One region of the Paenibacillus konkukensis genome, then DNA from elsewhere that is predicted to be linked to it. Evidence: riboswitches for the same ligand, from Rfam matches in the RefSeq annotation. Region 1 holds a riboswitch; each other region holds the start of a gene.

Region 1 (5,824 bases):
CTGGCGGCTTTCGTGAGCCGCCCGTGGATGTCCGTTCTTTCAATGCCGCTGTACGCAGGCTATGTACTGGGCTTCCCGTTGTCTCAACGGGTCATAGCTCCTGAACGGGGGATCGGGAGGCTGTATCAAGAAGGTCCTTCGCCGGATTTAGGAACGCATCTGCTGCTGTTCTACGCCTTGGTCATCCCTTTTGCGGCGTGGTGCTTCTGGCTTGGAGGCAAGCATATGCACCGGTATTTGCTGGCACGCGATGCTTCGGCCTCCGGGACCGGAAGAAGGAGCAAGCAATGAGCATGCGTCTGCGCCCGAAGACGACAACCTGATAGCTCTGAGTGGTGTCAGTCAACCATACGCCCCCGGTAGCCGGTTAAAGCTACGGGGGTTTTTATATGTTGTTTTTGGGACAACTCCTCCTGAAGCCCTATATCATGGCTAAAACTAACATATGTTGTTAGAATGAATGCCGAAAAGCAGTCCGGAAGACAACCTGGTCTTAAGTCCAGTAAAATCCCGGCCTGCGGACTGTTGAATAGTTCATCCAAAATTTGTATGCTTAATGTGAAAAGTGATAAAATTGTGAACGCATCAAAAAAAGAGTAATCTTATGAAGAGAGGTTCCCACCATGATTGATGTCAATGCGCTAGTTCAGGAAAAGTTTCTATTCCTTCATAAATTTCTCCGTTCCCCTAAGCAGATGGGGAGCATCACGCCGAGCTCCAAATTTTTGGCTAGAGCAATGGTTCGGCATATACCTTGGCATGAAGTGGGCGCCGCGGCGGAGCTCGGAGCCGGCACCGGGGCGATAACCGAGCAAATTCAAGTCAATCTGAAGGAGCGGACCAAGCTGCTGCTGTTTGAAAAGGACGGCATTCTGCGCGACCAGCTTGCCGTGAAGTATCCGGGAGCTGCCTGTTACGCCGACGCATGCCATATCCGAAATGCGATGAAATCCGAGGGCATCGGCCAGCTCGACGCTATTGTCAGCGGTCTGCCGTTCTTTAACTTCCCGCAGGGACTGCGGGATAATATTATGAAGGAAGTGGCGGCTTCGCTGAAGCCGGGGGGATATTTTATCGCGTTCCAGTATTCGCTGCAGATGAAGCATAAGCTCAGCGGCGATTTCGATATGGAGACGATCGACTTTGTGCCGTTTAATTTGCCCCCGGCTTTTGTCTATGTTTGCCGCAAGAGAGGTTGATCGTTCATGAGTTATGATTCGCTGCTGTCCATGATCGGACAATTCGGTTATGCGGCTTTGTTTTTCGCTCTGTGGTTAGGCATCGTCGGCATGCCCATTCCCGATGAAGTTATCGTCATGACAGGCGGCGCTGCAACAGCCAGCGGTTTGCTGCATGTTATACCGGCATTTGCGTTAACGTATTTGGGCGTTATTTCCGGGTTGTCCCTCGGCTATTTTCTGGGAAGGTTCGTCGGCAGTCCGGTGATCGAGAAGCTGAAGCGCAAGAAGAAGATGGACAAATATTTGAGCATGTCCGAGAGTCTGATCGAAAAGTACGGAAGCATGGCGCTGGTGATCAGCTATTTCTTCCCGGTTGTCAGGCATGTAACCCCTTATATTGTCGGCATAAATAAAATGACGTTTCGGCGCTATGCCTTGATTTCCTATTCGACGGGCTTGGTATGGACGCTGATCTTCTTTGTTGCTGGCCGCTTGGCCGGAGACCATGTGGAGGAAGCCGGCAAACTCATTCATCTGTACGGGCTTCGGCTTTTATGGGTGCCTGCCGCGCTTGTGATGATTTGGGCCGTCTATCGGCTCGTTTTCTCCAAACGGTCGCTGGGCGGAGAATAGCTTGTTTTCGGGGCTCCCCGCAAAATACCTGAATCAGCTTCGAAGTCAAGGCCCCACTACTTTGTGGGGTTATTTTACTTTTCCGGGAGGGCGGTAGTCGTAAAGTCATGTTTTTTTGCGGCAATGATATCGGAAAATGATACTATTTTATTACCTTCTATGCTACAATGGGATTAGTTTGATACGTATTTTCCGTGGAAGCTATCATGACAAATCGAAAAACGGCAAACTTATCGAAAGGTAAGGACGCAAAGCCACAGGCCTAAGGAACCATTCTATGGCGGCTGGGTTACCGAAATTGCGCTTATATTCCGGTCTTTGTAGAACAAGACTGCCCAATTTCGGGCAGTCTGTTTTTTTTCTCGGGAAAATAACTTTCATTTGAAAAGGGGTTGTATTGTGTGCAAGCAAACTTCGTCAATCCGTTCTTGACTTCATCGCTTCATGTCATCGAAACGTTGATCCAGATTAAACCTGTCGTAGGGCAGCTCAGTGTGAAAACGATTCACTATACCGAGGACTACGTTTGGCTTAAAATCGGCATCATGGGGCAAATGAGCAAAGACGTTTTATTCGGGTTTCCGGAGACGGTAGCTTTCCGTATGGTTTCCGGCATGATGGGAGGATATCCCGTTAGCCATTTTGACGAGCTATGTCAGAGTGCCGTAGGAGAGCTTGGCAATATGATCAGCGGCAATGCGAGCACGCTGCTGTACCAGCAGGGGATCGAAGTTGACATAACGCCGCCTCATCTCGTTAACGGCACCGCGTACGCTTGGGGAGGGCAAGTGTTCAGCATCCCGTTGTTAATTGACACGATCGGCGAATTCAATATTTACATATCAGCATAAATTCATGCAAAGCAAGAGACAAAATGTATAAAAAAACTGTTAAATAGAGCATTGGCGTGTGTGAAGCTTTATGATAAGTTAAATATTATCACACAATTCAACTATAGGCGGGTTTTCATCATGGACGAAGAGCCTTTGCTGAAGAAAATACGGAATTCGAAGCCGCAGATCGTGCAATTTTGGCTGCGGGGAGCCATCAAGCTTTCGGGGCTTGCCGGGATCGAGAAGCTGCAGCGAAACGGCGACCGGTATTTCGATTATTTGCTGGATATTCATATTCCGGCCGCTGCCCATCCTTTTCAAGCCGTAGTTCCGGACTGGTGTGCCAGGTATTCCGAACTTAAGCTGCAAATTATTGATATTATCGACTGTTCTCACCGTTGGCGCCAAGCCTTTTTTGCGTATTGCGGAGACTGGGCGCCGAAGGATTTGCTCCAGGCGATCAGCATGCGCATCGATTATTTCGAGGCACAGCTCTGCGAGGGCTATTGGCAAAGAACCGTGTCGTCCTTAAAAGAAAAGGACATGGCGATTCATCAGCTTCACGACGACAGAATCAACCTGCTTGGCAAAATGGCCGCGAGCATGGCTCATGAAATTAGGAATCCGCTTACTTCGATCAAAGGCTTCCTTAAGCTGCTGCGTTCCAATATTCAGTCGCTGCCGCGTGAGAAAGCGGATGCCTATCTGGAATTTATTGAAGAAGAATGCAACAATATGCATATGCAGGTTACCGGATTTCTCAGCTTTTCCAGAAGGCCCATTATTGAAGAAGAAATGGCCCATATCCCGGTAAAGCAAATGATCGAATACAACTTGTCGCTGCTAAACCCTCGGCTCATCAACGAGAATGTTCATTTATCGATAAGCATAGCGGACCATTTGACGCTCAATTGCCAGAGGCTGGCGATTCAGCAGGTTTTGAACAACCTGATCAACAACGGCATCGACGCGCTGTCCGAGATCAAGCATGAGAAAAAAATGGAGATCCATGCCTTTGAAGAAAGCTGGGGCATCTCCATCCACATAAGCAACAACGGTCCGGCCATCCCGGCTGAGATTTCAAATACGCTGTTTACCCCGTTTGTAACGAACAAGACGAACGGTACGGGGCTCGGGCTTGCCATTTGCAAGCAAATTATGTCCAAAAACGAGGGAGATATTACTTTTCAAAGCTCGGAAGAAAAAACGGTCTTTATATTAACTTTTCCGAACCGCCCCGCTTGCGATATGCAGCCGGTTCGCAATTGAATCGAAGAAGCCCTGTGCGGCTTCTTTTTTTTGTTGTTTAGGAATTATGCGCAGCCATTTCCTGTGGATATCCGGGGGCTCCCCCGAAAGGAATGTCTACCCATAGAACGATCCCAGAGGAATGGTTAGACGCCGATCCAGCTTAGGCTGGATGCGGACGGAATAAGCTTCAGAGCATCACGTCACTTTTGGGGGATTTGTTCTCCGGATTCGCACATCTGGCAATATGTTCTGCTGGATGACTGCGCAGCTTCTCGTGTATAGTAGGTTTCATGTTAAAAAGAAGTAGAGTTCCTTGCTGACGGCATGACGATGCAGATCCGGGGAGCTCTGCTTATTTGCGTTGCCTTGGTTTGGTTTTCTCATCCCTTTTTTTGGAAGGTTGGTTAGCCCGAAGCCGGCAGCTGCTATTATTTACTAGCTTCGCGCTGCATGCCGGAGAGCCGTTTGTTCATGTTCCGTTCATATTGCAGGTGTATTTTGATGAAAGCTTAAGGTCCTAGGAGGGAACTTCATGAATAAACTGACCAGCTTCTCCATGAAAAATGTAGCTGCTGTGTTCATCATAATCGCTCTATTGATGGGCGGAGGCTTGTACGCGGCATCTACATTGAAAGTGGAGAACATGCCGGATGTTTCGTTTCCGGTTGTATTAATCAGCACGACCTATCCCGGTCCGCCCACGGATGTGATGGAACAGGTCACCAAGCCGCTGGAGGATAAGGTAGCGAACATCGAGGACCTGGATTCCTTAACGTCGACCTCCAGCGACAACGTATCGACGATTATCGTTCAGTTCAAACAGGACGTCGATACCGACAAAAAGAAGCAGGATATCGAGAGCCTCGTTCAGGAAGTGAATCTGCCGTCTACGGCGGAAAGACCGAAGGTCTCAACGTTCGGCTTCGCCTCGATTCCCGCTTATTACCTGGCGATTTACGCCGATAACGGGATGAGCCAGACCGAGCTCGATCAGCTGTATGAGGATCAGATTAAGCCCGGCTTCGAGTCGATGCAGGGGATCGACCATGTCGATTCCATCGGTTCGCGGGAGACGACGATGGACATTCAGCTGAACGCCGATGCGTTGAACAGCTACGGCTTGACGCCTGCACAGGTGACCGCGTCGATCCGCAGCGCGCTGTCGAGCGGCCCTATCGGTTCGGTCGATTTTGACGGAAATACGAAGATGGCGCGGGTTACCGGCGATTTGGACAGCCTGTACAATCTGCAACAGATGGAGCTGCAAACGGCGAGCGGGGGCACGATTACGCTCAAGGAAATTGCCGTCATCAAAGCCGTCACCGATTCCGAATTCAACGCGCGGCTAGATGGCAAACCCGCTATCGGCATTCATCTGTACAAGACGAAAAGCGCCAATGCGGTGAATTTCTCCGACGATGCCGATAAGCTGATCGAAGGCTGGCAGCAATCGATGCCCGGCGTGACCTTCAAGGCCATTTACAACAGCGCGGACGAAGTTAACGAATCGGTTCACGGCATGCTGAAGGAAGGGATTTCCGGAGCGCTGCTCGCTTCCTTGATGATTTTGCTGTTTTTGCGCAATGCGCGCATGACCTTGATCGTTCTCGTATCGATTCCGTTATCGATACTCATTACGTTATTGATGATGTCCCAGCTTCATATCACGCTTAACATTATGACGCTCGGCGGTATGTTCATTGCGGTCGGGCGCGTCGTCGACGATAGTATCGTCGTTATCGAGAACATTTACTCCGCGCTGCAAAAGGCGCAGGAACGTAATGAATCCGTCATTAAGCTCGCTACCAAGCAGGTAGCGATGGCGATTACGTCGTCGACCTTGGCGACGGTCGGCGTGTTCGCTCCGATCGGATTGGTCAGCGGGATTGCCGGCGAGTTTTTCCGGCCGTTCGCCATTACGCTGGC
Region 2 (5,824 bases), 3.7 Mb from region 1:
CCTTAAAAGATAATGTAAAGTATTCGGCCGGTTGGAGAAGGATCTCATGGTCGGACTCGTAAACGACAGGGAAATGCAGCTGTTCGTGATAAAATTGTTTAACGCCTCGAATCGAAACTGTTTGTAATTGAAGCTGGGAGAAGTGAGTTATCATGGAAGGTGCACTCCTTTCCGGAATTAAATGGGTGAGATGATTGTATCCAACAAAATGATATAGGTCTAATATATGATATGTATCCTATTTATAGGTTATATCTATATATCAATCATTTCACAGGTTGCTTTACCATTTTTTAAAATTCCGATGACATTCCGCAAACGTTCCTCTCTTATGCTGAAAGAGGATACAGTCGTTATTTCACTGGGGGGAACGAATCGATGAAAAATAGGATGAAAAAAAGAAAATGGATGATCGCGACACTTGCGCTTTGCGCGTTGGCGGGCGCGTCGTCGGTTCAGGCGGCGCAGTCGCAGCTGGAGGCGCAAGCCGTGAAATTCAATGTGTTTTCGAACGGACAAGCCGTTTCGATGGATAAGGAGCCTGTCGTGATCGACGGCAGCACGTATGTGCCGCTGCGCGCGATCGGCGAGGCGCTCGGCAAGCAGGTGGAATGGAACGAATGGACTCAATCGATCCGTCTGAAAGACCAGCCGAAGGTTGCCGCAGTACATGAATGGAAAAATCCGCCCGAGCTGACAGGAAGCATCAAGGAAGGGGGATTCTCAGGATTGCTGCATATGCCCAGCGATCCGGAGGACGTCTTCTACACGATGGCAGACCGCGGGCCGAACGGCGAATTCGGCAAGGACAAGCTTCGCACCTTCCCGGACGACACGTACGTTCCGAGAATGTACAAGATCAAGGCGGCCAACGGCACGATCGAGGTGCTGGAGACGATCAAGCTGCATTTGCCCGACGGCAGGAAGGACGTATATACCGGTACATCCGATGTCACAGGCATGCCGAATTTACAAGAAGGCGACGAGGTGCCTTACGACGGTACGGGAACGAAGAAGCTGGGCTATGACCCGGACGGCTTGGACCTTGAAGGCATTGCCTACAGCCCGAGCGACGACACATTCTGGCTGTCCGACGAATACCGCCCTTCGATTTTGCAGGTGAAGCGAGACGGAACGATCTTGGGCCGTTATGTGCCGCAAGGAGCCAAGGACAAGCTGCTGGCTGCCGGAGCGCAGACGGATATTTATGATATTTTGCCTGCGGCGTACAACAACCGCATCGCCAACCGCGGCTTCGAGGGCGTGACGATTTCTCCGGACGGCCGGTATTTGTACACCTCGATTCAAAGCCCGATGGCCGTTCCCGATCAGAAAACCGGGGAAAAATCGCGCAACCTGCGTATTCTCAAAATGGATTTAAGCAGCAAAACGGTCGTCGGAGAATACTTGTATATTGCCGAGGACGCCTCGATGTTCCGGAATGTGAAGCAAAAAGATATTGTCATCAGCGACCTGTCGGCGCTGAGCCAAGATACGGTGCTGGTTGACGAGCGCGATAAAAACGCCGGCGACGAAGCGCAGCTGAAGCGAATTTATAAAGCGGACTTTTCCAAAGCGACGAATCTGTTAGGAACTGCCGACAGCGAGCAAGTGGAAGCGCTGAGCATCGAGCAGCTGAAGGCGAAGGGCATCGCGCCTGTGAGCAAGGAATTGGTCGTAGATGTAGCCAAGCTCGGTTATCCGCATGAGAAGCTGGAAGGACTCGCTGTCGTCAACGAACATACGATCGCGGTTGTCAACGACAATGATTTCGGCGTGGACGGCTACGACGAGCAAGGCCAGCTGCAGGTCAATCAGAATCCGACGCAAATGTATGTTATCACGGTGAACGAGGAATTAAAGTAAAACGGCTAATCGCCGAAATCTCCTTGCCAGTAGGCAGGGAGTTTTTTTTGCCGTAGAACAAGTCTTTGACGATATTAACTGCCGCCGAACGGAGCGCGGACATCTGGTAGACAGTGTCCGATATACATTATCTCCCATACTGTAGAAGTCTGTCCGAAGGAGTACGTGGTTCATCGGACAGACTCCTAGGTCCATTGTCCGCGAGATATCCTGCTTGCGGATTATGACGGCAGCCGCCGTTTGCGACCGGAGCCTATGTTGCGTTTGCGGGAAAATAGTTTGATCGTCGCGGCATTACGAGCCAGAAATGAGTCTAAAGTCCATGTAGACAGGCGAAAAATAGTCAATTAGCAACATGCATTCCGCTATGCGTATCTTATATGCTATTGTTGTCGTATTTTGTTACACGAATTGACAAATTTCGAACTCGATAATGGCAAAGCAGGCGAAAGCCTGTGACGCAAAGCTATAGGGGCTATCGAACGGATCGGTCCGTTCTGCCAGCCAGCTGCCGAAGGATCGGTGATACGCATATGCAGCGGACTCCCGCCGAGGCTAAGAGGAGTCTTTTCGATGTTTGTGGGATACGTCATTCAAGTAATGCGGAGGGTTGAAAGACGATGTCTAACGAAGAGCGGGAGTTTATGACGAAGGAAGGTTTTTTTACGGTTATCGAAGGGAAGATGATCGGCGTTTATTTATCGAGCGAAGGCCCGAAAATGTTTATGAATCAGGAAGTGTTCGACCTGCGTTACCCATGTTGGGACGTGGAGATGGTCATGGGGAAAAACAGCCATTTGCTGAGCTTTTACTGGTACGGCGAAGTGAAGTTCTCGTTTCGCTGCGGCTTTGTCAATGATTTGTTCTTGAGCCTGTACGATTATTTGAGCTGTAGATTGGAAACGAGAAGACTGGCTTAAGCGGCGGGCAATCGAGCCGGGAGCCGGGTGCGGCGACAATGAGGGATGGGCTGCGGAGCGTTTTTTTTGCCCGTACGTGACACCAAGCGGGAGGCGTAAGCATACTATGCTTATCAAGAACGACCTGGGCATTCGCCCAGCGTTGCCACCATTGCTGCGAAGGCGGGCTCGGAAGGAGCGAAGCCGCCTGAAGGAGGAAAGCTCCGTGGAACCATCTGCTTACGTATCGTCCGCTTCATTCGAGCATCCGTTCTGGCTGCAGGTTTGCGGCGATCACGCCCGCTTTATCAGAGATGCGCTCGCTCCTTCTGAAGAAGAAGAGATCGGCCGGGCCGTTTGTTTCATCCGCACGTTCGACGCGTTGCTTAACGATTCGCGACGTCCGCTGAACGGAGCTTCGTGGGTTCAGCTGAGCGAGGCGGCTTTCCGGCGGGTGCAGGAGCTGCGGGCCTTTAAGCTGCATCTGCTGGAGCGGTCGCTTGACGGCCGCGTGGTCATTTCGCTTCCGCCTACGTTCATAAATCATATGGTTAACGAGGCGGAGGAATATATCCGGGTGCTCGCCTTTCTGAGAATCGGGGAGCCGGCCCCGGTGTTTGACGAAATCCATCATCACTTGGTATGGCTTGCCGATGCGGCGGGCCATGCCGGCTCCATAGCGGCCGACCTGGATATGACGGAACGGCGTCTGCTCGAGCTGAGCCGCACGTTCGAAACGCATTTCACGGACTTTTATTTGAAGGCGATCGAAGTTGCGGGATACATGCGGACCAGGCTGAAGCAGTTCCCGGCCCTGGCGCGCTTCCAGAAGGAAGTGGAGCTGGAGATGGCGCTGTTCCGGGAGTTTCTGAGGGAGCTGGAGGAGCTGGCGCTCTCGAAGGAAGTGCTGGGAACGCTCAGCCCCTTGATGCCCGACCATATGGCGCGGGAAGAATGCTACTATCTGATTAAGCTGGCGAGCCTCTCTAATACCCGCCCGCCGAATTGCGATCCGGCGAAGCCCAGGGTGGAAGGCTAGAGCTTGTCAGCTCTGACGCAGCTGCGCCGTCAACCGCCGCCGGATATTTGCGGGGACTGCGGCTGATTACAAACGAATAAGCGTGCTTTGCTGCATATGGGATGCGGCAGGGGACGCTTTTTTTGTTTAGGAAATGATGCGCAGCAATATCCTGTGGAAATCCGGGGTCTCCCCCGAAAGTAAAGTCTACCCATAGAACGATCCCAGAGGAAGGGTTAGACACCGATCCAGCTTAGGCTGGATGCGGACGGAATAAGCTTCAGAGCTTCACGTCACTTTTGGGGGATTTGTTCATGCTGCGCTCTGTCCCAGTGCGGGCAAAGCGGCAGGGCGCAGCATGAAGCGATTCCTGCTAACGGGCGCCGTGGCCCAAGCGCATGAGGGCGGATTAGCGCAGATGCCGACGCGAGAGGAGGGGCAACGGCAAACAGTTGGAGCCGCTGCTAGGACTGAAGGCACAGCTCCAGCATCGTCTGCGCCGCGAAAGACAGCGGAACGTCCTTCAAAGTGACGATGCCGATATGACGAGGCGGTATAGCCGGCTCCAACCGCAGCTCGAACAGCTCTCCGGAAGCCAGCTCCTCGGCGGCGAACTGCCCGGTGACGCAGGAGATGCCGAGCCCGGTCTTGGCGAATTGGATAAGCAGATCGAGACTGCCCAGCTCGAATTCCGGGGTAATGCGAACCTGATGAGCCTGAAAATAGCGGTCCGCATATTTGCGCATGCTGCTGTCTCTCTCCAGCAAGATGATCGGGTAGGCCGCCAGCTCCGCCGGGGTCATCGTTTGCCCCTGCAAATGGCTGTATCTGGCCCCGGCGACAAAAATATCGTGGAGCGGCTTCCACCGGCGGATGCTGAGCTGCGCGTCGTCGACGGGAAGATTGACGATGCCGAAATCGATGGCGCCTTCCTTAAGCAGCTTGATCGTCTCCTGCGAGGTGCGGTTCGTGACATGCAGCTTCACGTCCGGGTACTCCTTGTGAAACGCTTCCAGATAAGGCAGCAGCACATGCTTGCACAGCGTATCGTTAGCTCCGATATGAACGACCCCGCTCAGCATCTGATGCATTTCGGTCAGTCTGTGCTCCGCCTCTGCGATCAGCTGGAACGCTTGCCCGATGTAACGGAGCAGCACTTCCCCTTCGACGGTTAGCTTCGCGCCCCGCGAAGTGCGAAAAAACAACGGCCCGCCAAGCTTCTCCTCGAGCTGTCTGATCGAATGGCTGACGGCGGGCTGCGTAATGAACAGCGCTTCCGCCGCCCGGGAGAAGCTTCCCGCCTTCGCGACCGCCAGGAACACGCGGTATAAATCGAGGTTATAATCCATGCTATAATCTCCAGTTATATTAGATATACATATTATTCATTATATTTATATCTTATCACAGAATATAATGACAAGGTAAGTTCATTCGGCTGCCGAAACGCGTTTGTACGACGGACGGAGTATGTACGCCGGTCCTCGTTCATGTTCGGATAGCCTTTAATCATCCGGAATAAGGGAGCGATGCATGTGAAAGGTTCGGTTACGGCTGTAGTAGGGGCCAATTGGGGAGATGAAGGAAAAGGCAAGGTTACGGATTTGCTGGCTGCGCAGGCGGATGTCGTCGTGCGGTTTCAAGGGGGGAACAACGCGGGGCATACGATTATTAACGATTACGGCAAATTCGTGCTGCATATGCTGCCGTCCGGCGTATTTCACCGCCGGATCGTCAATGTCATCGGACCGGGAACGGCGCTGAATGTCCGCGGACTGCTGGAGGAATACGAGAAATTGCAGGCGCGGAACGTGCCGGAGCCGATCCTGCGCATCTCGGAGCGCAGTCAAGTGGTGCTGCCTTATCATGAGCTGTTCGACTCGCTCGAGGAAGAGCGGCTCGGCAGCCGGCAGTTCGGATCGACCCGGTCCGGGATCGCGCCGTTTTATGCGGATAAATATTTGAAGATCGGCATTCAGGTCGCCGATTTGTACGACCGCTCTACGCTTCTGGCGAAGCTTGGCCATGCCCTGGAGAGCAA
Region 3 (5,824 bases), 3.2 Mb from region 1:
AAGACCGTCCAGGACCTGGACGCGGTATTCGCCACGATCAAGAAGAACGAGCCTCAGCTCATCCCTATCGTGACATCGACCGCTTCGACGCCGGTAGACAACCTGCTCAAAGACGACGTGCTGGTCGACAAGCTGGGCGTGCTGCCTAACTACGACAACGGCCTTAAGGTGGAGAACCTGTACGAAAGCGCCGAATACGCCGATCTGCTGAAGACGATGAGAAAATGGTACGAGGCCGGGTATTTCTCCCGCGATGCGGCCACCTCGACAGAGCAGCCTTACGACGTAGTTAAGGCGAACAAGGCATTCTCATTCTTCAACGTAATGAAGGTCGGCTCCGCCGAATCGCAAAGCCTTAGAACGGGAATGCCGATGGTGACCGTACCGCTGACCGACGCGGTATCGACGACCTCGCATGTGACGAACTTTATGCACGCCATACCGAGAGGCTCGCAAAATCCGGAGAAGGCGATGATGCTGATCAATCTGCTCTATTCGGACAAGGAACTGGTGAATTTGCTGAACTGGGGCATCGAGGGCACCCATTATGTGAAGAAATCGGACAATGTTATCGATTATCCGCCGGGTGTCGACGTCAAATCGGTGAGCTATAACACAGGCAATATCAGCTTTATGTTCGGCAACCAATTCCTGAACTACACTTGGCCGAATCAGCTGCCGGATATTTGGCAAAAAACCGACGAGTTTAACAAGAAAGCGAAAAAGTCGGTCGCCCTCGGCTTTACCTTCGACGCGACGCCGGTGAAAACCGAGGTCGGCGCCGTAAACAACGTATTGCAGCAGTTCAAAGCCGGCCTGGAGACGGGAACGCTCGATCCGGAAAAGACGCTGCCTACGTTTATCTCAAGACTGAAAGCGGCGGGAATCGATAAGATTATTTCCGAGAAGCAGAAGCAGCTGGACAGCTGGAAAAGCTCGGCGAAGTAAGACCAGAGCTTCGGCATTGCAAGCAGGTTGAATGAACGCCGTTCGGCGGCCTTACGGACCGCTGAACGGCCATAGGAGGAACGATCGTTCATGAATGTAATCTTGATTACGCTGGACAGCTTGAATCGGCATTATTTGAAAGCATACGGCCAACCGGCCGGACTGGATGTTCTGACGCCGAATTTGGACCGGTTGGCGGCCCGTTCGGCCGTGTTTGACCGGCACTATTCAGGCAGCTTGCCGTGCATGCCGGCCAGGAGGGAGCTGTATACCGGCACGCAGGAGTTTCTGTGGCGGTCATGGGGACCGGTGGAGCCCTTCGATCTGCCGGTTGCGCGCGCTGCGAACCGCAACGGGTACGTCTCTCAGTTTATCAGCGACCAGTTTCATTTCTTTCTCGGCTACAGCCACGGCTATTATGACGACTATCACGGGTTCGAGCTGGTGCGCGGACATGAGCTGGACCCTTGGAAAACGGCTCCTCTGCAAGCGGAAGACGAGCCTTTCCTGAAGCAAATCAGCTATCGAGAGGGGGCGCCGAAGCCGTTCAATCGGGCGATCTACGCGAAGAACGTCAGAAATTTCCGCCGGGAGGAGGATTTCTTCGCTCCGAGAGTGTTTACATGCGCCGAGCAGTGGCTGGAGGACAATCATATGCATGACCGGTTTATGCTCGTCATCGACAGCTTCGATGTGCATGAGCCGTTCCATAATCCCGACAGCGTTGCCGGCATGTATACGGATGAGGATACCCATGATCCCGATCTGCCGGTATGGGCTCACTCGGGACGCACCGACAAGGGGCACGGGCAATTGAGCGAGCGGCAGCTTGCTTTTGTCCGGTCGCAGTATGCGGCCAAGCTGTCGCTGACCGACAAATACCTCGGCAAGGTGCTGGATAAGCTCGACGAGCACGGGCTGTGGGATTCGACGATGGTCATCGTCACATCGGATCACGGCCACTATCTGGGCGAGCGCAATCTGATCGGCAAGCCCGCTTACAATAATTACAACGTGCTGGCCCATATTCCGCTGATGATCTGGCATCCGCAGGCGGCGCAGCAGGGCAGCCGGATTCCGGCCTTGACCTCGACCGTCGATATATACGCGACGATCATGGAAGCGATCGGAGAACCGCAGCGTCTCGGGCACGGGCGCAGTCTGCTTCCGCTGCTGAGGGGAGAGACGGATAAGGTAAGAGACTGGGCGCTGTACGGTTATTTCGGCGGCGCGCTTAACATCACCGACGGCAGGCATACGTATCATGTCGCTCCGGACGAGAGCGTGCCTTTATACAACTACTCTACGATGTACATTAATCCGGCGGCGTTCTTCCTTCCCGGTTATGTGCCGGAGCAGGTGGAAGCCGGACGGTTCCTGCCCTATACCGACGCTGTCGTATGGAAATACGAGGTCAAGTTCCCGCCTGAATTCGCCAGCTTCCGAAAAGCCGGCTATGCTACCGAGCTCTATGATACGGAGCGGGATCTTTGGCAGGAGCATGATCTCCTCGGCAGCTCGCCCGAGCTGCACGACCGCATGAAGGAGCTGCTGCGCTCCGCCTTGTCCGAGCTGCAGGCGCCTCCCGAAGCGTTCACGCGGGCCGGCGTTGCGGCCGGTTAGAGCAATCCGCTATTATCGAAACTCCCGCCTCGTTTGAGAGGTTGGGAGTTTTTTTCGACAAAATCCGAGTAAATTTCCGGCTATTATGTAACAACCTGTTGAAAAATTTATATATTGTGAATATAATGGTTTTACAACACTATGCAATTAGGTATTTTCGATTATTGAAATAGTTCTATATACCTAAATTATCATCATTTATCTAACGATAAAGGCAAACCTTTTGAAAGAAAGGGACGCAAAGCTATGGGCCTAAGGAACATCCGTTCTAAGGTCGCCAAGCCGCCGAAATGGATGTTCTATGGACATCATCCGTTCGGGTGGTGTTTTATTTTTTAACTGAAAAACCTATTTCTTCTAAAGGAGCAAAGATGGTTGATTATAAACATTTAGTGGAAGACTCCATTGCCGGAATGTTTTTTATCCATAATGAAGCGTTAACATTTGTCAATAATGCGTTCACTTCCTTATTCGGCTACGCTTCTGTAGAGGATTTTTATGCCAATCACCGGTCTTTACAGGATTTGATGCCGTTAGAATCGTATCGCACCTTATTCCGGCAGAAGAAACAGGTTGGTTCCGGCAAAAAACAAGCCCAAGACCGTTACATGATCGAGTGTTATCATCGCGGCGGGCATTCGATTTATGTTGAAGTGTTTGCAAAAATGAACCGTCAAGACGATGAGGTGACCATTTATGGAACGATGATCGACGTTTCCGATTCCATCCATATGCAGCGAGAGCTTCATATGAGTGAGCAAAAATACCGCTCGCTCTTTGAATACAATACCAACTTGATTTACTCCTTTGATTTGGACGGACATTTCGACAGTATGAACCCGGCCGTTACGGACACGCTCGGCTACAGCTTTGACGAGCTGATCCATATGAATTTTGAGAAATTCATCCATCCGGACGATTTGACGATGACTTTGCAAAACTTTAACGAAGCGAAAACGTACGGACGCCACTGCTCTTACGAGGCAAGAGTGATACATAGATCAGGTCAAATCCGGCATACGCATATCATTAATATCCCGATTTATATCGACGGGCAAATTACCGGCGTATACGGAATCGCCCGAGATATTACCGAATTGAAAAACTACATTGAACAAATTGAACGGCTGGCTTACTACGACTATCTGACCGGATTGCCCAACAGGCGGTATTTCGAGCAAAAAAACGCCGAATATTACAGTGAGCGGCGGACGGCAACCTTAGCGCTGATCGATCTGGACGGCTTCAAAACGATTAACGATACGCTTGGACACGATATCGGCGACGAGCTGCTGAAGGAGTTCTCCCATCTTCTGCTGAGGGTTTGCTCGTCTTCGGATTTATTCGTTTCGAGAATAGGAGGCGACGAGTTCGCCGTAATAGCTCCTGACGACGCCGGATATCCCAGCATTCTCCGGGTTGCGGAAGAGCTGCTGGAGCAGCTGCTAAAGCCGCTGCACGTCAATGAGTTTGAGCTGTACATTGCAGCCAGCGTCGGAATATGCAGCTCGATCGGTCAAGAAACCGCTCCCATGCAGTTATTCAAACATGCGGACATCGCTTTATATAACGCCAAGGCAGCCGGTAAACGAAAAATTTCCATCTATTCTCATTTGAATGATGAGGTAACGTTAAAGCGCTTTACGCTGGTCCGCGATATTCAGCAGGCCATTGCAGGCAAGCAATTTTATTTGGAATATCAGCCGCGGTACGATATCAAAAACCAAAGAGTCACCTGCGTCGAAGCCTTATTGCGCTGGAAGCATCCATCTTGGGGGATTGTTCCGCCAGGCGAATTTATCCCCATTGCCGAGGAATCGGGACTGATCGTCGAGCTGGGGAAATGGGCGCTGCAAACCGCTTGCCGGGAAATCAAGCCGCTCGCCGAGGCTTGGGACTTTAATTTATCGGTAAATGTATCCGTCGTACAGATTATGAACCAGGAGTTCGTTGCCACCATCAAGCAAATATTGGAGGCGGAGCGGTTCGATCCCCGCAGGCTCGAGCTGGAAATCACCGAATCGGCGCTGTATAACTCCGAGGAGAAGATGAGATATTTTCTGGACGAGCTGAAAGGGTTAGGCATTCAAGTTTCGCTGGACGATTTCGGAGCCGGCTACTCGTCGCTGAGCTTTATTCAAAAATACGCCATCGATACGGTAAAGCTGGATAAAACGTTTGTGAATACCCTTACGGTCAATGATCGAAACGCCAAAATTTTCTCGAGCATCGTATCCTTATTAAAGTCGCTGGAAACGAATGTGGTGGCCGAAGGCATTGAAACGATCGAGCATTACCATTTTTTAACGAAAAACGAGTGCGACGAGGCGCAGGGATATTTATTTTCCAGGCCGATTCCTGTCCATCAATTAATCGAAATGGTGGTCGAGCTTCCCCATATTTGCAGGATTTCGTCTGCCTATAGACCGGCCTCGGAGCAATAATATCGTTCAGATCGCCGATCCGGGCTTACAAGGAAAATAATGAAAAGGAGCAGGTTGCGTGATGCTAAAAAATATAACTATCGGAAACAAACTGCGGTTTCTGAATGTCGTCGCCGTGTTATTTATCATTATCGTCGGAGCGACAGGCTACTTGTATATTAAGGATATGGCGGAAAATACGGATATGATGTACAACGACCGATTAATTCCGATCAAACAGATTCAGACGATTCAAATCAATAACCGCAAAAACGATACTTCCATCATGGAGATGCTGGTAACCGAAGACCCGTTGCGTACTCAAAAGCTGGTCGAGAACATTCAAACCAACCAAAGCAGCAATGAGGCGATCATCAGCGACTACGAAGAGCGCGGAAGCGATTATGTGAAGGATTTGTTAAAAAAGTACCGCGAACTCAATGCGAAATATACAGCGGAGCTGCAAAAGACGGTCGATTTGGCTCTTGCCAATAAAAATGATCAGGCTTACGAGCAGTTCACGAATACCGTCAAGCCAATTCGAACCGATTTGAGCGCAATAGTAGATCAGCTCACCGCCTATAACGATCAGCAAGCGGGCGACCTGAATCATGCCAATGCGAACAGTTTACGCTCGGCCGTCATGATTATATCGGGGGCCATTGCATTATGCGTCGTCATCTGCGCCGGCATCGGATTTTTCATTTACCGTTTGATCGTCTCGCCGGTCAAGGAGCTTCAACGATTGATGCGGGAGGCCGAGAATGGCAATTTATCCGTCTCCAGCCGCTATACATCCAAAGATGAGATGGGGCAGCTCAGCCATTCCT
Region 4 (5,824 bases), 3.8 Mb from region 1:
GCACACGGCGGGCGCCGCACGGATCGGCCGGGCGGCCCGTCAGCTGCTCGGAGAGCCTCCGGGACAGGCGCTCATTACGTTCTACGGCTCCTTCGCCGCAACCTATGCGGGGCACGGCACCGACCGCGCCATCGTCGGCGGGCTGCTCGATTTCGCGCCTGACGATCCGCGGCTGCCGGATTCGCTCATCATCGCCGAGCAGCAGGGCATCCGCATCGCCCTCGAGCAGGGGAAAGGCTTGTATCCCCATCCGAATACGGCCAAGCTCGCATTATCGTGCCCGCTGAACCAAAAACAGCTGACGGCGGTAGGAACGTCGATCGGCGGAGGCAATATCGAAATCGTGGAGATTAACGGCTTCAGCGTGAAGATGACCGGCATTTATCCGACGCTGGTGCTGCGCCATTACGACTGGACCGGCGTCATCGCCGACATTACGCAGCTGCTCCGGCTTACCGGCACCAATATCGGCTATATGTCGGTCGACCGCAAAAGCCGCAGCGGCGACGCACTCACCGTCCTGGAGCTGGACGGCGAGGTGCCGCCGGAGCTGATGGAGCAGCTGCGGCGGCTGCCCGCAGTCCAAACGATCCAGCTCGTCAATTTGCAATAAATGATAGATAGGAGGTCCTCATCATGAATTTTCGTACCTTGCAAGAGCTGGCCTCCCTGTGCCAAGCCAGAGGGCTCGGCATCGGACCGTTAATGCTCGAAGAGCAGGCCGCCGAATCCGGACGCGACGCCCGTCTGGAATTCGCCAAGATGGCCGATTACTACGCGGTGATGAAGGATGCCGTTCAGCGCGGGCTGCACGAGGACACGACCTCCCGCAGCGGCTTGACAGGGCTTGACGCCCAGCGGGTCATGGCCTACCGCGGCATGTCCGATCCCGCTCTCGACGCCGATGCCAGCCTGGCGATGGCATACGCGCTCGCCGTCTCGGAGGTGAACGCCTCGATGGGCCGCATCATCGCCACGCCGACGGCCGGCTCCTGCGGCATCATCCCCGGCGTCTTCGTCAGCTGCCAGCAGCGCTTCGGCTGGAGCGACGAGCATATGACCTAGGGCTTGTTCGCCGCGGGCGCCATCGGATATGTAATCGCCAATAACTCGTTCGTATCGGGAGCGGAAGGCGGCTGCCAAGCCGAGGTCGGCTCGGCCATCGGCATGGCAGCGGGTGCGCTGACCGAGCTGCGCGGCGGCACGCCCGCGCAAGCGGTGCACGCCGTAGGCCTCGCGCTCAAAAACTCGCTTGGGCTCATCTGCGATCCCGTCGGCGGGCTCGTCGAAATTCCCTGCATCGTACGCAACGGCTTCGGTGCGGTGACGGCGCTCGCCGCCGCCGACATGGCGCTGGCCGGAGTCCGCAGCGTCATCCCGTCCGACGAGGTGATCCAAGTCATGCTCGAGGTCGGCTCGGCCATGCCGGAGAAGCACCGCGAAACCGCCGGCGGCGGTTTGGCGCAGACGCCTACCGGCCGCCGAATCATGAGTGAGCTGAAGGGCAAATAGGCGAAGCCTCTTCCGGCTCCTCCCGCAATACAACAAAAATAAGCAGACCGCTCCCTCGCTCAAGGAACGATCTGCTTCTTTTGTTTATTCGCGAAACTGCGGCTTATGTAATCCAATATATAGGTTTTCATAGATTCATTTAATAGATTTGGGCGATGGTATAATCCGCCGAATCTTTGATCATCTCGGGGGCTTGTCCCTTTTGCACGCGGGCCGCATCATACGTCGTGTCTATCGTGACCCATTGCCCGCTGTCCTGCAAATAAATTTGATTCCAGGCGTGATATACATCGGGAGCATCGGCGGCATATCCCATAACCAACCGGGTCGGAATATGCTGGCTTCTGGCCATCGCCGCAAACAGCGCGGCATAGTCGTAGCAAATACCTTCCGCCGTATCGTATACGGTGTCCAGGTCGGGGAGATAAGCGGTTGTAACGGAACGGGCTTTCTCATTATCATACCGGATGGTATGCGTAATATAAGAATAGATCGCCTCCGCTTTCTCCTTATCCGTCACGGCGTCTTCGGTCAGCTTCGCCGTCTCGGCGACAGCCCTCGTCTTTCCATTCCAGTCAACGAGCTGAATCGGCTGTAAAAACACTTCGTTTGCGTCGGTCATCTTAAGCTCAATGCGTTCTTGCCCGACGACTCTATATTTATTATCGCTTATGAACTGGGCGATCAGAACGTTATACACCCCGTTGCCCCATTGCAGCGGGTAACGGGCTCCGTTCGCCAGATTGTAGTCGGATGTATCGTCGCCTTTCGTTATTCTAACGATGGCTTTCGTATCGGTATTGCCGGTATAGTGAATCGTTATGATCCCTTTGTCCAGAGAGCTCCGGTCAATGACATAAGGTTCGGCGGCGGCGTAAGCTCCCGTTGGCAATGCCATCAGCACAACGGCGATGAACAGCATCGCCAGCATCTTTTTGAACATAAAAAAGCTCTCCTTTCGGTAACTGGCTGCCAACTTAGCGAATATCGCTAAGGAAGGCCCTTTAGCTTTGCGTCTCCAGCTTTCGCTGGATTTGCCTTTATCGGTTGAAAGCACCGAAAAAATATTTAATATAGTAAAATTATAGCATAGTTGCGCAGTAATGAATAGGCTTCACTGCTTCTCTATTAATGTTCCCTTAACCACAAGACGATGCGTCGGGTTTTCCATAGGATGACAGGTGAGCAGCGAAATTTCTTTATCTTTGCCGTTGCCCTTCAGTACCCAGACATCCTCCGGGAGCACGTACAGCTTCTCTTGAACTTGATATCTGTACTTCTGCTTGCCCGTATCGACCTCGATTACATCTCCCTTATCCAATTCGTCCAGCCTGTTGAAATTTTTCCCGTACGTCAGGTTTCTATGGCCGGCGATGGCATAGTTCCCTACGGCTCCCGCCTTTCCCGTGCCTGCAATGCTGGCTGCGGAAAGCTTCAGGTGGCCGGGAGTCGCATCCGTTATTATCGGCAGCTTCAGATCGATCTTGTCGATGATCAAAATTCCTTCGACCTGCTCCTTAAGCAGCGCGTCCTGCAGAGCCTCCGGCTCGTTCTCCGAAGATTGCGGCTGACGGCTCGCTTCCGTTTCGTCCGCCGGCGTTCCGTCTGTGGTCGCCGGAGCCGGAGCGATAACCGCGGATATCGGAACTGGGGCCGCCATAGGCTTCGTACTGGCCATATCGTCCGCCTGATCGATCTGCTTCATCGTTTCCGTCCACTGCTTCAAAAGCTGCTGCTGCCGGTAAGTCTCGTAACGATCGCTCACCGTCGGGTACAAAAAAACGATTATTCCGAGGCAGATGCACAGCGTGGGCAGCATTTTTTTGATCATCCGAGCCTCCTTTCCGGAAAGCCTGCGGTTTATTACGCAATAGGCGTTGCTCGCTAGATGTTCTTAGTCAGCTTGCGCCGCAGCACCAATCCGACAAGGATTAGGATAAGGCCTGCAATTTCAATGAAAACGGGACTTGCTTCGCCTGTTTTCGGAAGCGTTTCTTTCGGTTTCCCATCCTCCGGCGGATTGCCTAAAGGCACTTTCTGATTGACCTCGATCGTGCCGTTCGTATCGCTGCCGTCCGAATTGTCCGGCTTGTCCGAGTTTGCCGGATTGTCCGGTTGGACCGTCTCTTCCCCGCTATCCGGCTGCCCGGTCACCGACGGACCGCCCAAAGGCACTTTTACATCGCCGTCAATCGTGCTGCCCGGCTGCGACGGATTGGGATTGGCCGGATTTTCCTCCGCTGGCGTCGGCGTTGGCGTCGACGGTGTTGGCGATGACGACGAAGACGAGGACGACGATTTGCGGATTCTCAAGTTCGTTACCGTCAGCGAATAGTTATCCGACGTTTGAAGCGTCACCGGGTACTCCTTGGCATCAAGCACATATCCTGCCGGAGCCGCCGTTTCCTTCACTACGTATTCCCCTGCAGTCAGCTTATCGAAGACGATCATGCCGTTTGCATCCGTCGTTTTTGCGCCGACCGGGGTTAAACCTGTCCCTGTCTTAGCGTACAGCTCGAAGACCGCTCCGCTCAGCAGCAGATCGCTTCGCACCGAATCCGTCTTTTTCACCGTGATTGAGCTTTCCGCAACCGGCGTTGTCGGCGGATTAGACGTAACGTCCTTGTTATTCATGACGGTGAATTGCACGCTGCCCGACGTTTGAAGCGTCACCGGATATTCCTTGGCATCAAGCACATATCCTGCCGGGGCCGTCGTTTCCTTCACTACATATTCCCCTGCTGCCAGCTTATCGAAGACGATCGTGCCGCTCGCATCCGTCGTTTTCGCGCCCATCGAGGCTAAGCCGCTCTCCGTCTTCGCATACAGCTCGAAGGTCGCTCCGCCGAGCAGCAGATCGGGTTGCTCCGAATCTACTTTTTTCACTGCGATCCAGCCGTCCGAAGCAGGATTCGTCGGCGGATTAGGCGTAACGTCCTTATCGTTCGTAACGGTTAGCTGAACGTCGGCGGCGGTTTGAACCGTCACCGGATGCTCCTTGGAATCAAGCACATATCCTGCCGGGGCCGCCGTTTCTTTCACTACGTATTCCCCTGGCGCCAGCTTATCGAAGACGATGATCCCGCTTGCGTCCGTCGTTTTCACGCCGGCCGGGGTTAAACCTGTCCCCGTCTTCGCGTACAGCTCGAAGGTCGCTCCGGCGAGCAGCAGGCCGCTTTGCTCCGAATCTACTTTTTTCACCGTCAGCTTGCCGTCTGTGTCAGGCGGGTTAGGCTTAACGATCTTATCGTTGGCGATTGTCAGCTGATAGCCGTCCGCGGTTTGAATTTTCACCGGATATTCCCGAGAGTCGAGCGCATATCCCGCCGGGGCCGCCGTTTCCTTCAGCACATAATCCCCAGCCAGCAATTTCTTGAATACCGCCTCTCCGTTCGTTCCGGTTGTCAACGTGCCGACCAGCAGCTGTTCCGAGCCGGTTTTGCGGTATAGTTCGAATGTAGCTCCGGCGAGTTTAACCGCAGGGGCAGCTCCGTCTACTTTCGTCACGGTGAGAGTGCCTCTGATGCCGCTAATCGTCCCCGAACCGCTGGTCACTCCGACCACGACGCTCGTTGACGTATCCTTCGTTACCGTAATTTCGTTGTTGCCGCTAAATGCGATTTTGTTGGATACGGTATCCTGGTCCTTGGCGACAATTAAAGATTGATATTCCAGAATCGCCGCCGTAGCGAGCTTCTTGAGGAAACTTAGCTCGAAGCTCTGCTTTCCGTCGTCATCCGTCTTGATTTCCAACTTGTAATCCTTATCCTTAACGAGCTCGGCCGCCTTGTTCACCGTGCCGTTAGCGTCCACTTTGGTCGTAAACAGCTTGAACGTGCCAGGCAGCAGAAGCTGGTTGTCCGACGGCGTATCGATAATTTTGGCGTCGGTCACCGTTGACTGCGTGCGGTTGATAAGAACGGTCCAGTCGATTTTATCGCCGTTTTGCTTGCCGTTCTTGTTCACGTATTCGCCGCCGTTAGGGATGCTGACGGAAGCCGTCAAAGGATTCGATACCGGCGTAACGCCGTCCAGCAAGCCGGCCGTATTGCTTACTTTATTATCAATAATTTTCCCGTCGAGGCTTGTCTTAAAGACAACATAGTACGGAGCCGAAATCGGCTTCTGGAACGTCACGGTCAGCTTATTGTTCTCGTCGACCGAGTAGTTGTAATACGTGCTGTCGACGACGGAGCCTAAAGACGGATTGCCGTTTGACGCGATGTTCATCCCGTATACGGCAAGCGAGTCTGCGACCAGCTTCTGACCGGATTCAAGCGTATCTTCAACGACCGCTTCGGCCAGCGTCTTG

Evidence for each region. A riboswitch is a leader RNA that binds a small molecule or an ion and turns the genes downstream of it on or off. The one in region 1 is predicted to bind cyclic di-GMP.
Region 2: another riboswitch for cyclic di-GMP. It lies ahead of SK3146_RS10105 (hypothetical protein); the one in region 1 lies ahead of SK3146_RS28920 (chemotaxis protein CheX).
Region 3: another riboswitch for cyclic di-GMP. It lies ahead of SK3146_RS08225 (EAL domain-containing protein); the one in region 1 lies ahead of SK3146_RS28920 (chemotaxis protein CheX).
Region 4: another riboswitch for cyclic di-GMP. It lies ahead of SK3146_RS10630 (transglutaminase-like domain-containing protein); the one in region 1 lies ahead of SK3146_RS28920 (chemotaxis protein CheX).

The regions. Positions count from the first base shown of each region.
Region 1 is NZ_CP027059.1:6,656,289-6,662,112, forward strand. It holds gene SK3146_RS28905 (hypothetical protein) at 1-291, shown strand, start outside; gene SK3146_RS28910 (class I SAM-dependent methyltransferase) at 624-1,199, shown strand; gene SK3146_RS28915 (DedA family protein) at 1,206-1,814, shown strand; cyclic di-GMP riboswitch class I at 2,028-2,111, shown strand; gene SK3146_RS28920 (chemotaxis protein CheX) at 2,216-2,665, shown strand; gene SK3146_RS28925 (sensor histidine kinase) at 2,786-3,916, shown strand; gene SK3146_RS28930 (efflux RND transporter permease subunit) at 4,431-5,824, shown strand, end outside.
Region 2 is NZ_CP027059.1:2,356,366-2,362,189, reverse strand. It holds gene SK3146_RS10115 (VOC family protein) at 1-154, opposite strand, end outside; gene SK3146_RS10110 (esterase-like activity of phytase family protein) at 379-1,866, shown strand; cyclic di-GMP riboswitch class I at 2,292-2,382, shown strand; gene SK3146_RS10105 (hypothetical protein) at 2,487-2,786, shown strand; gene SK3146_RS10100 (DUF2935 domain-containing protein) at 2,992-3,804, shown strand; gene SK3146_RS10095 (LysR family transcriptional regulator) at 4,248-5,132, opposite strand; gene SK3146_RS10090 (adenylosuccinate synthase) at 5,319-5,824, shown strand, end outside.
Region 3 is NZ_CP027059.1:1,892,506-1,898,329, reverse strand. It holds gene SK3146_RS08235 (ABC transporter substrate-binding protein) at 1-948, shown strand, start outside; gene SK3146_RS08230 (sulfatase) at 1,039-2,571, shown strand; cyclic di-GMP riboswitch class I at 2,775-2,861, shown strand; gene SK3146_RS08225 (EAL domain-containing protein) at 2,943-5,015, shown strand; gene SK3146_RS08220 (methyl-accepting chemotaxis protein) at 5,077-5,824, shown strand, end outside.
Region 4 is NZ_CP027059.1:2,472,619-2,478,442, forward strand. It holds gene sdaAB (L-serine ammonia-lyase, iron-sulfur-dependent subunit beta) at 1-613, shown strand, start outside; partial or broken gene sdaAA (L-serine ammonia-lyase, iron-sulfur-dependent, subunit alpha) at 637-1,512, shown strand; gene SK3146_RS10630 (transglutaminase-like domain-containing protein) at 1,652-2,455, opposite strand; cyclic di-GMP riboswitch class I at 2,470-2,561, opposite strand; gene SK3146_RS10635 (class D sortase) at 2,627-3,343, opposite strand; gene SK3146_RS10640 (SpaA isopeptide-forming pilin-related protein) at 3,397-5,824, opposite strand, start outside.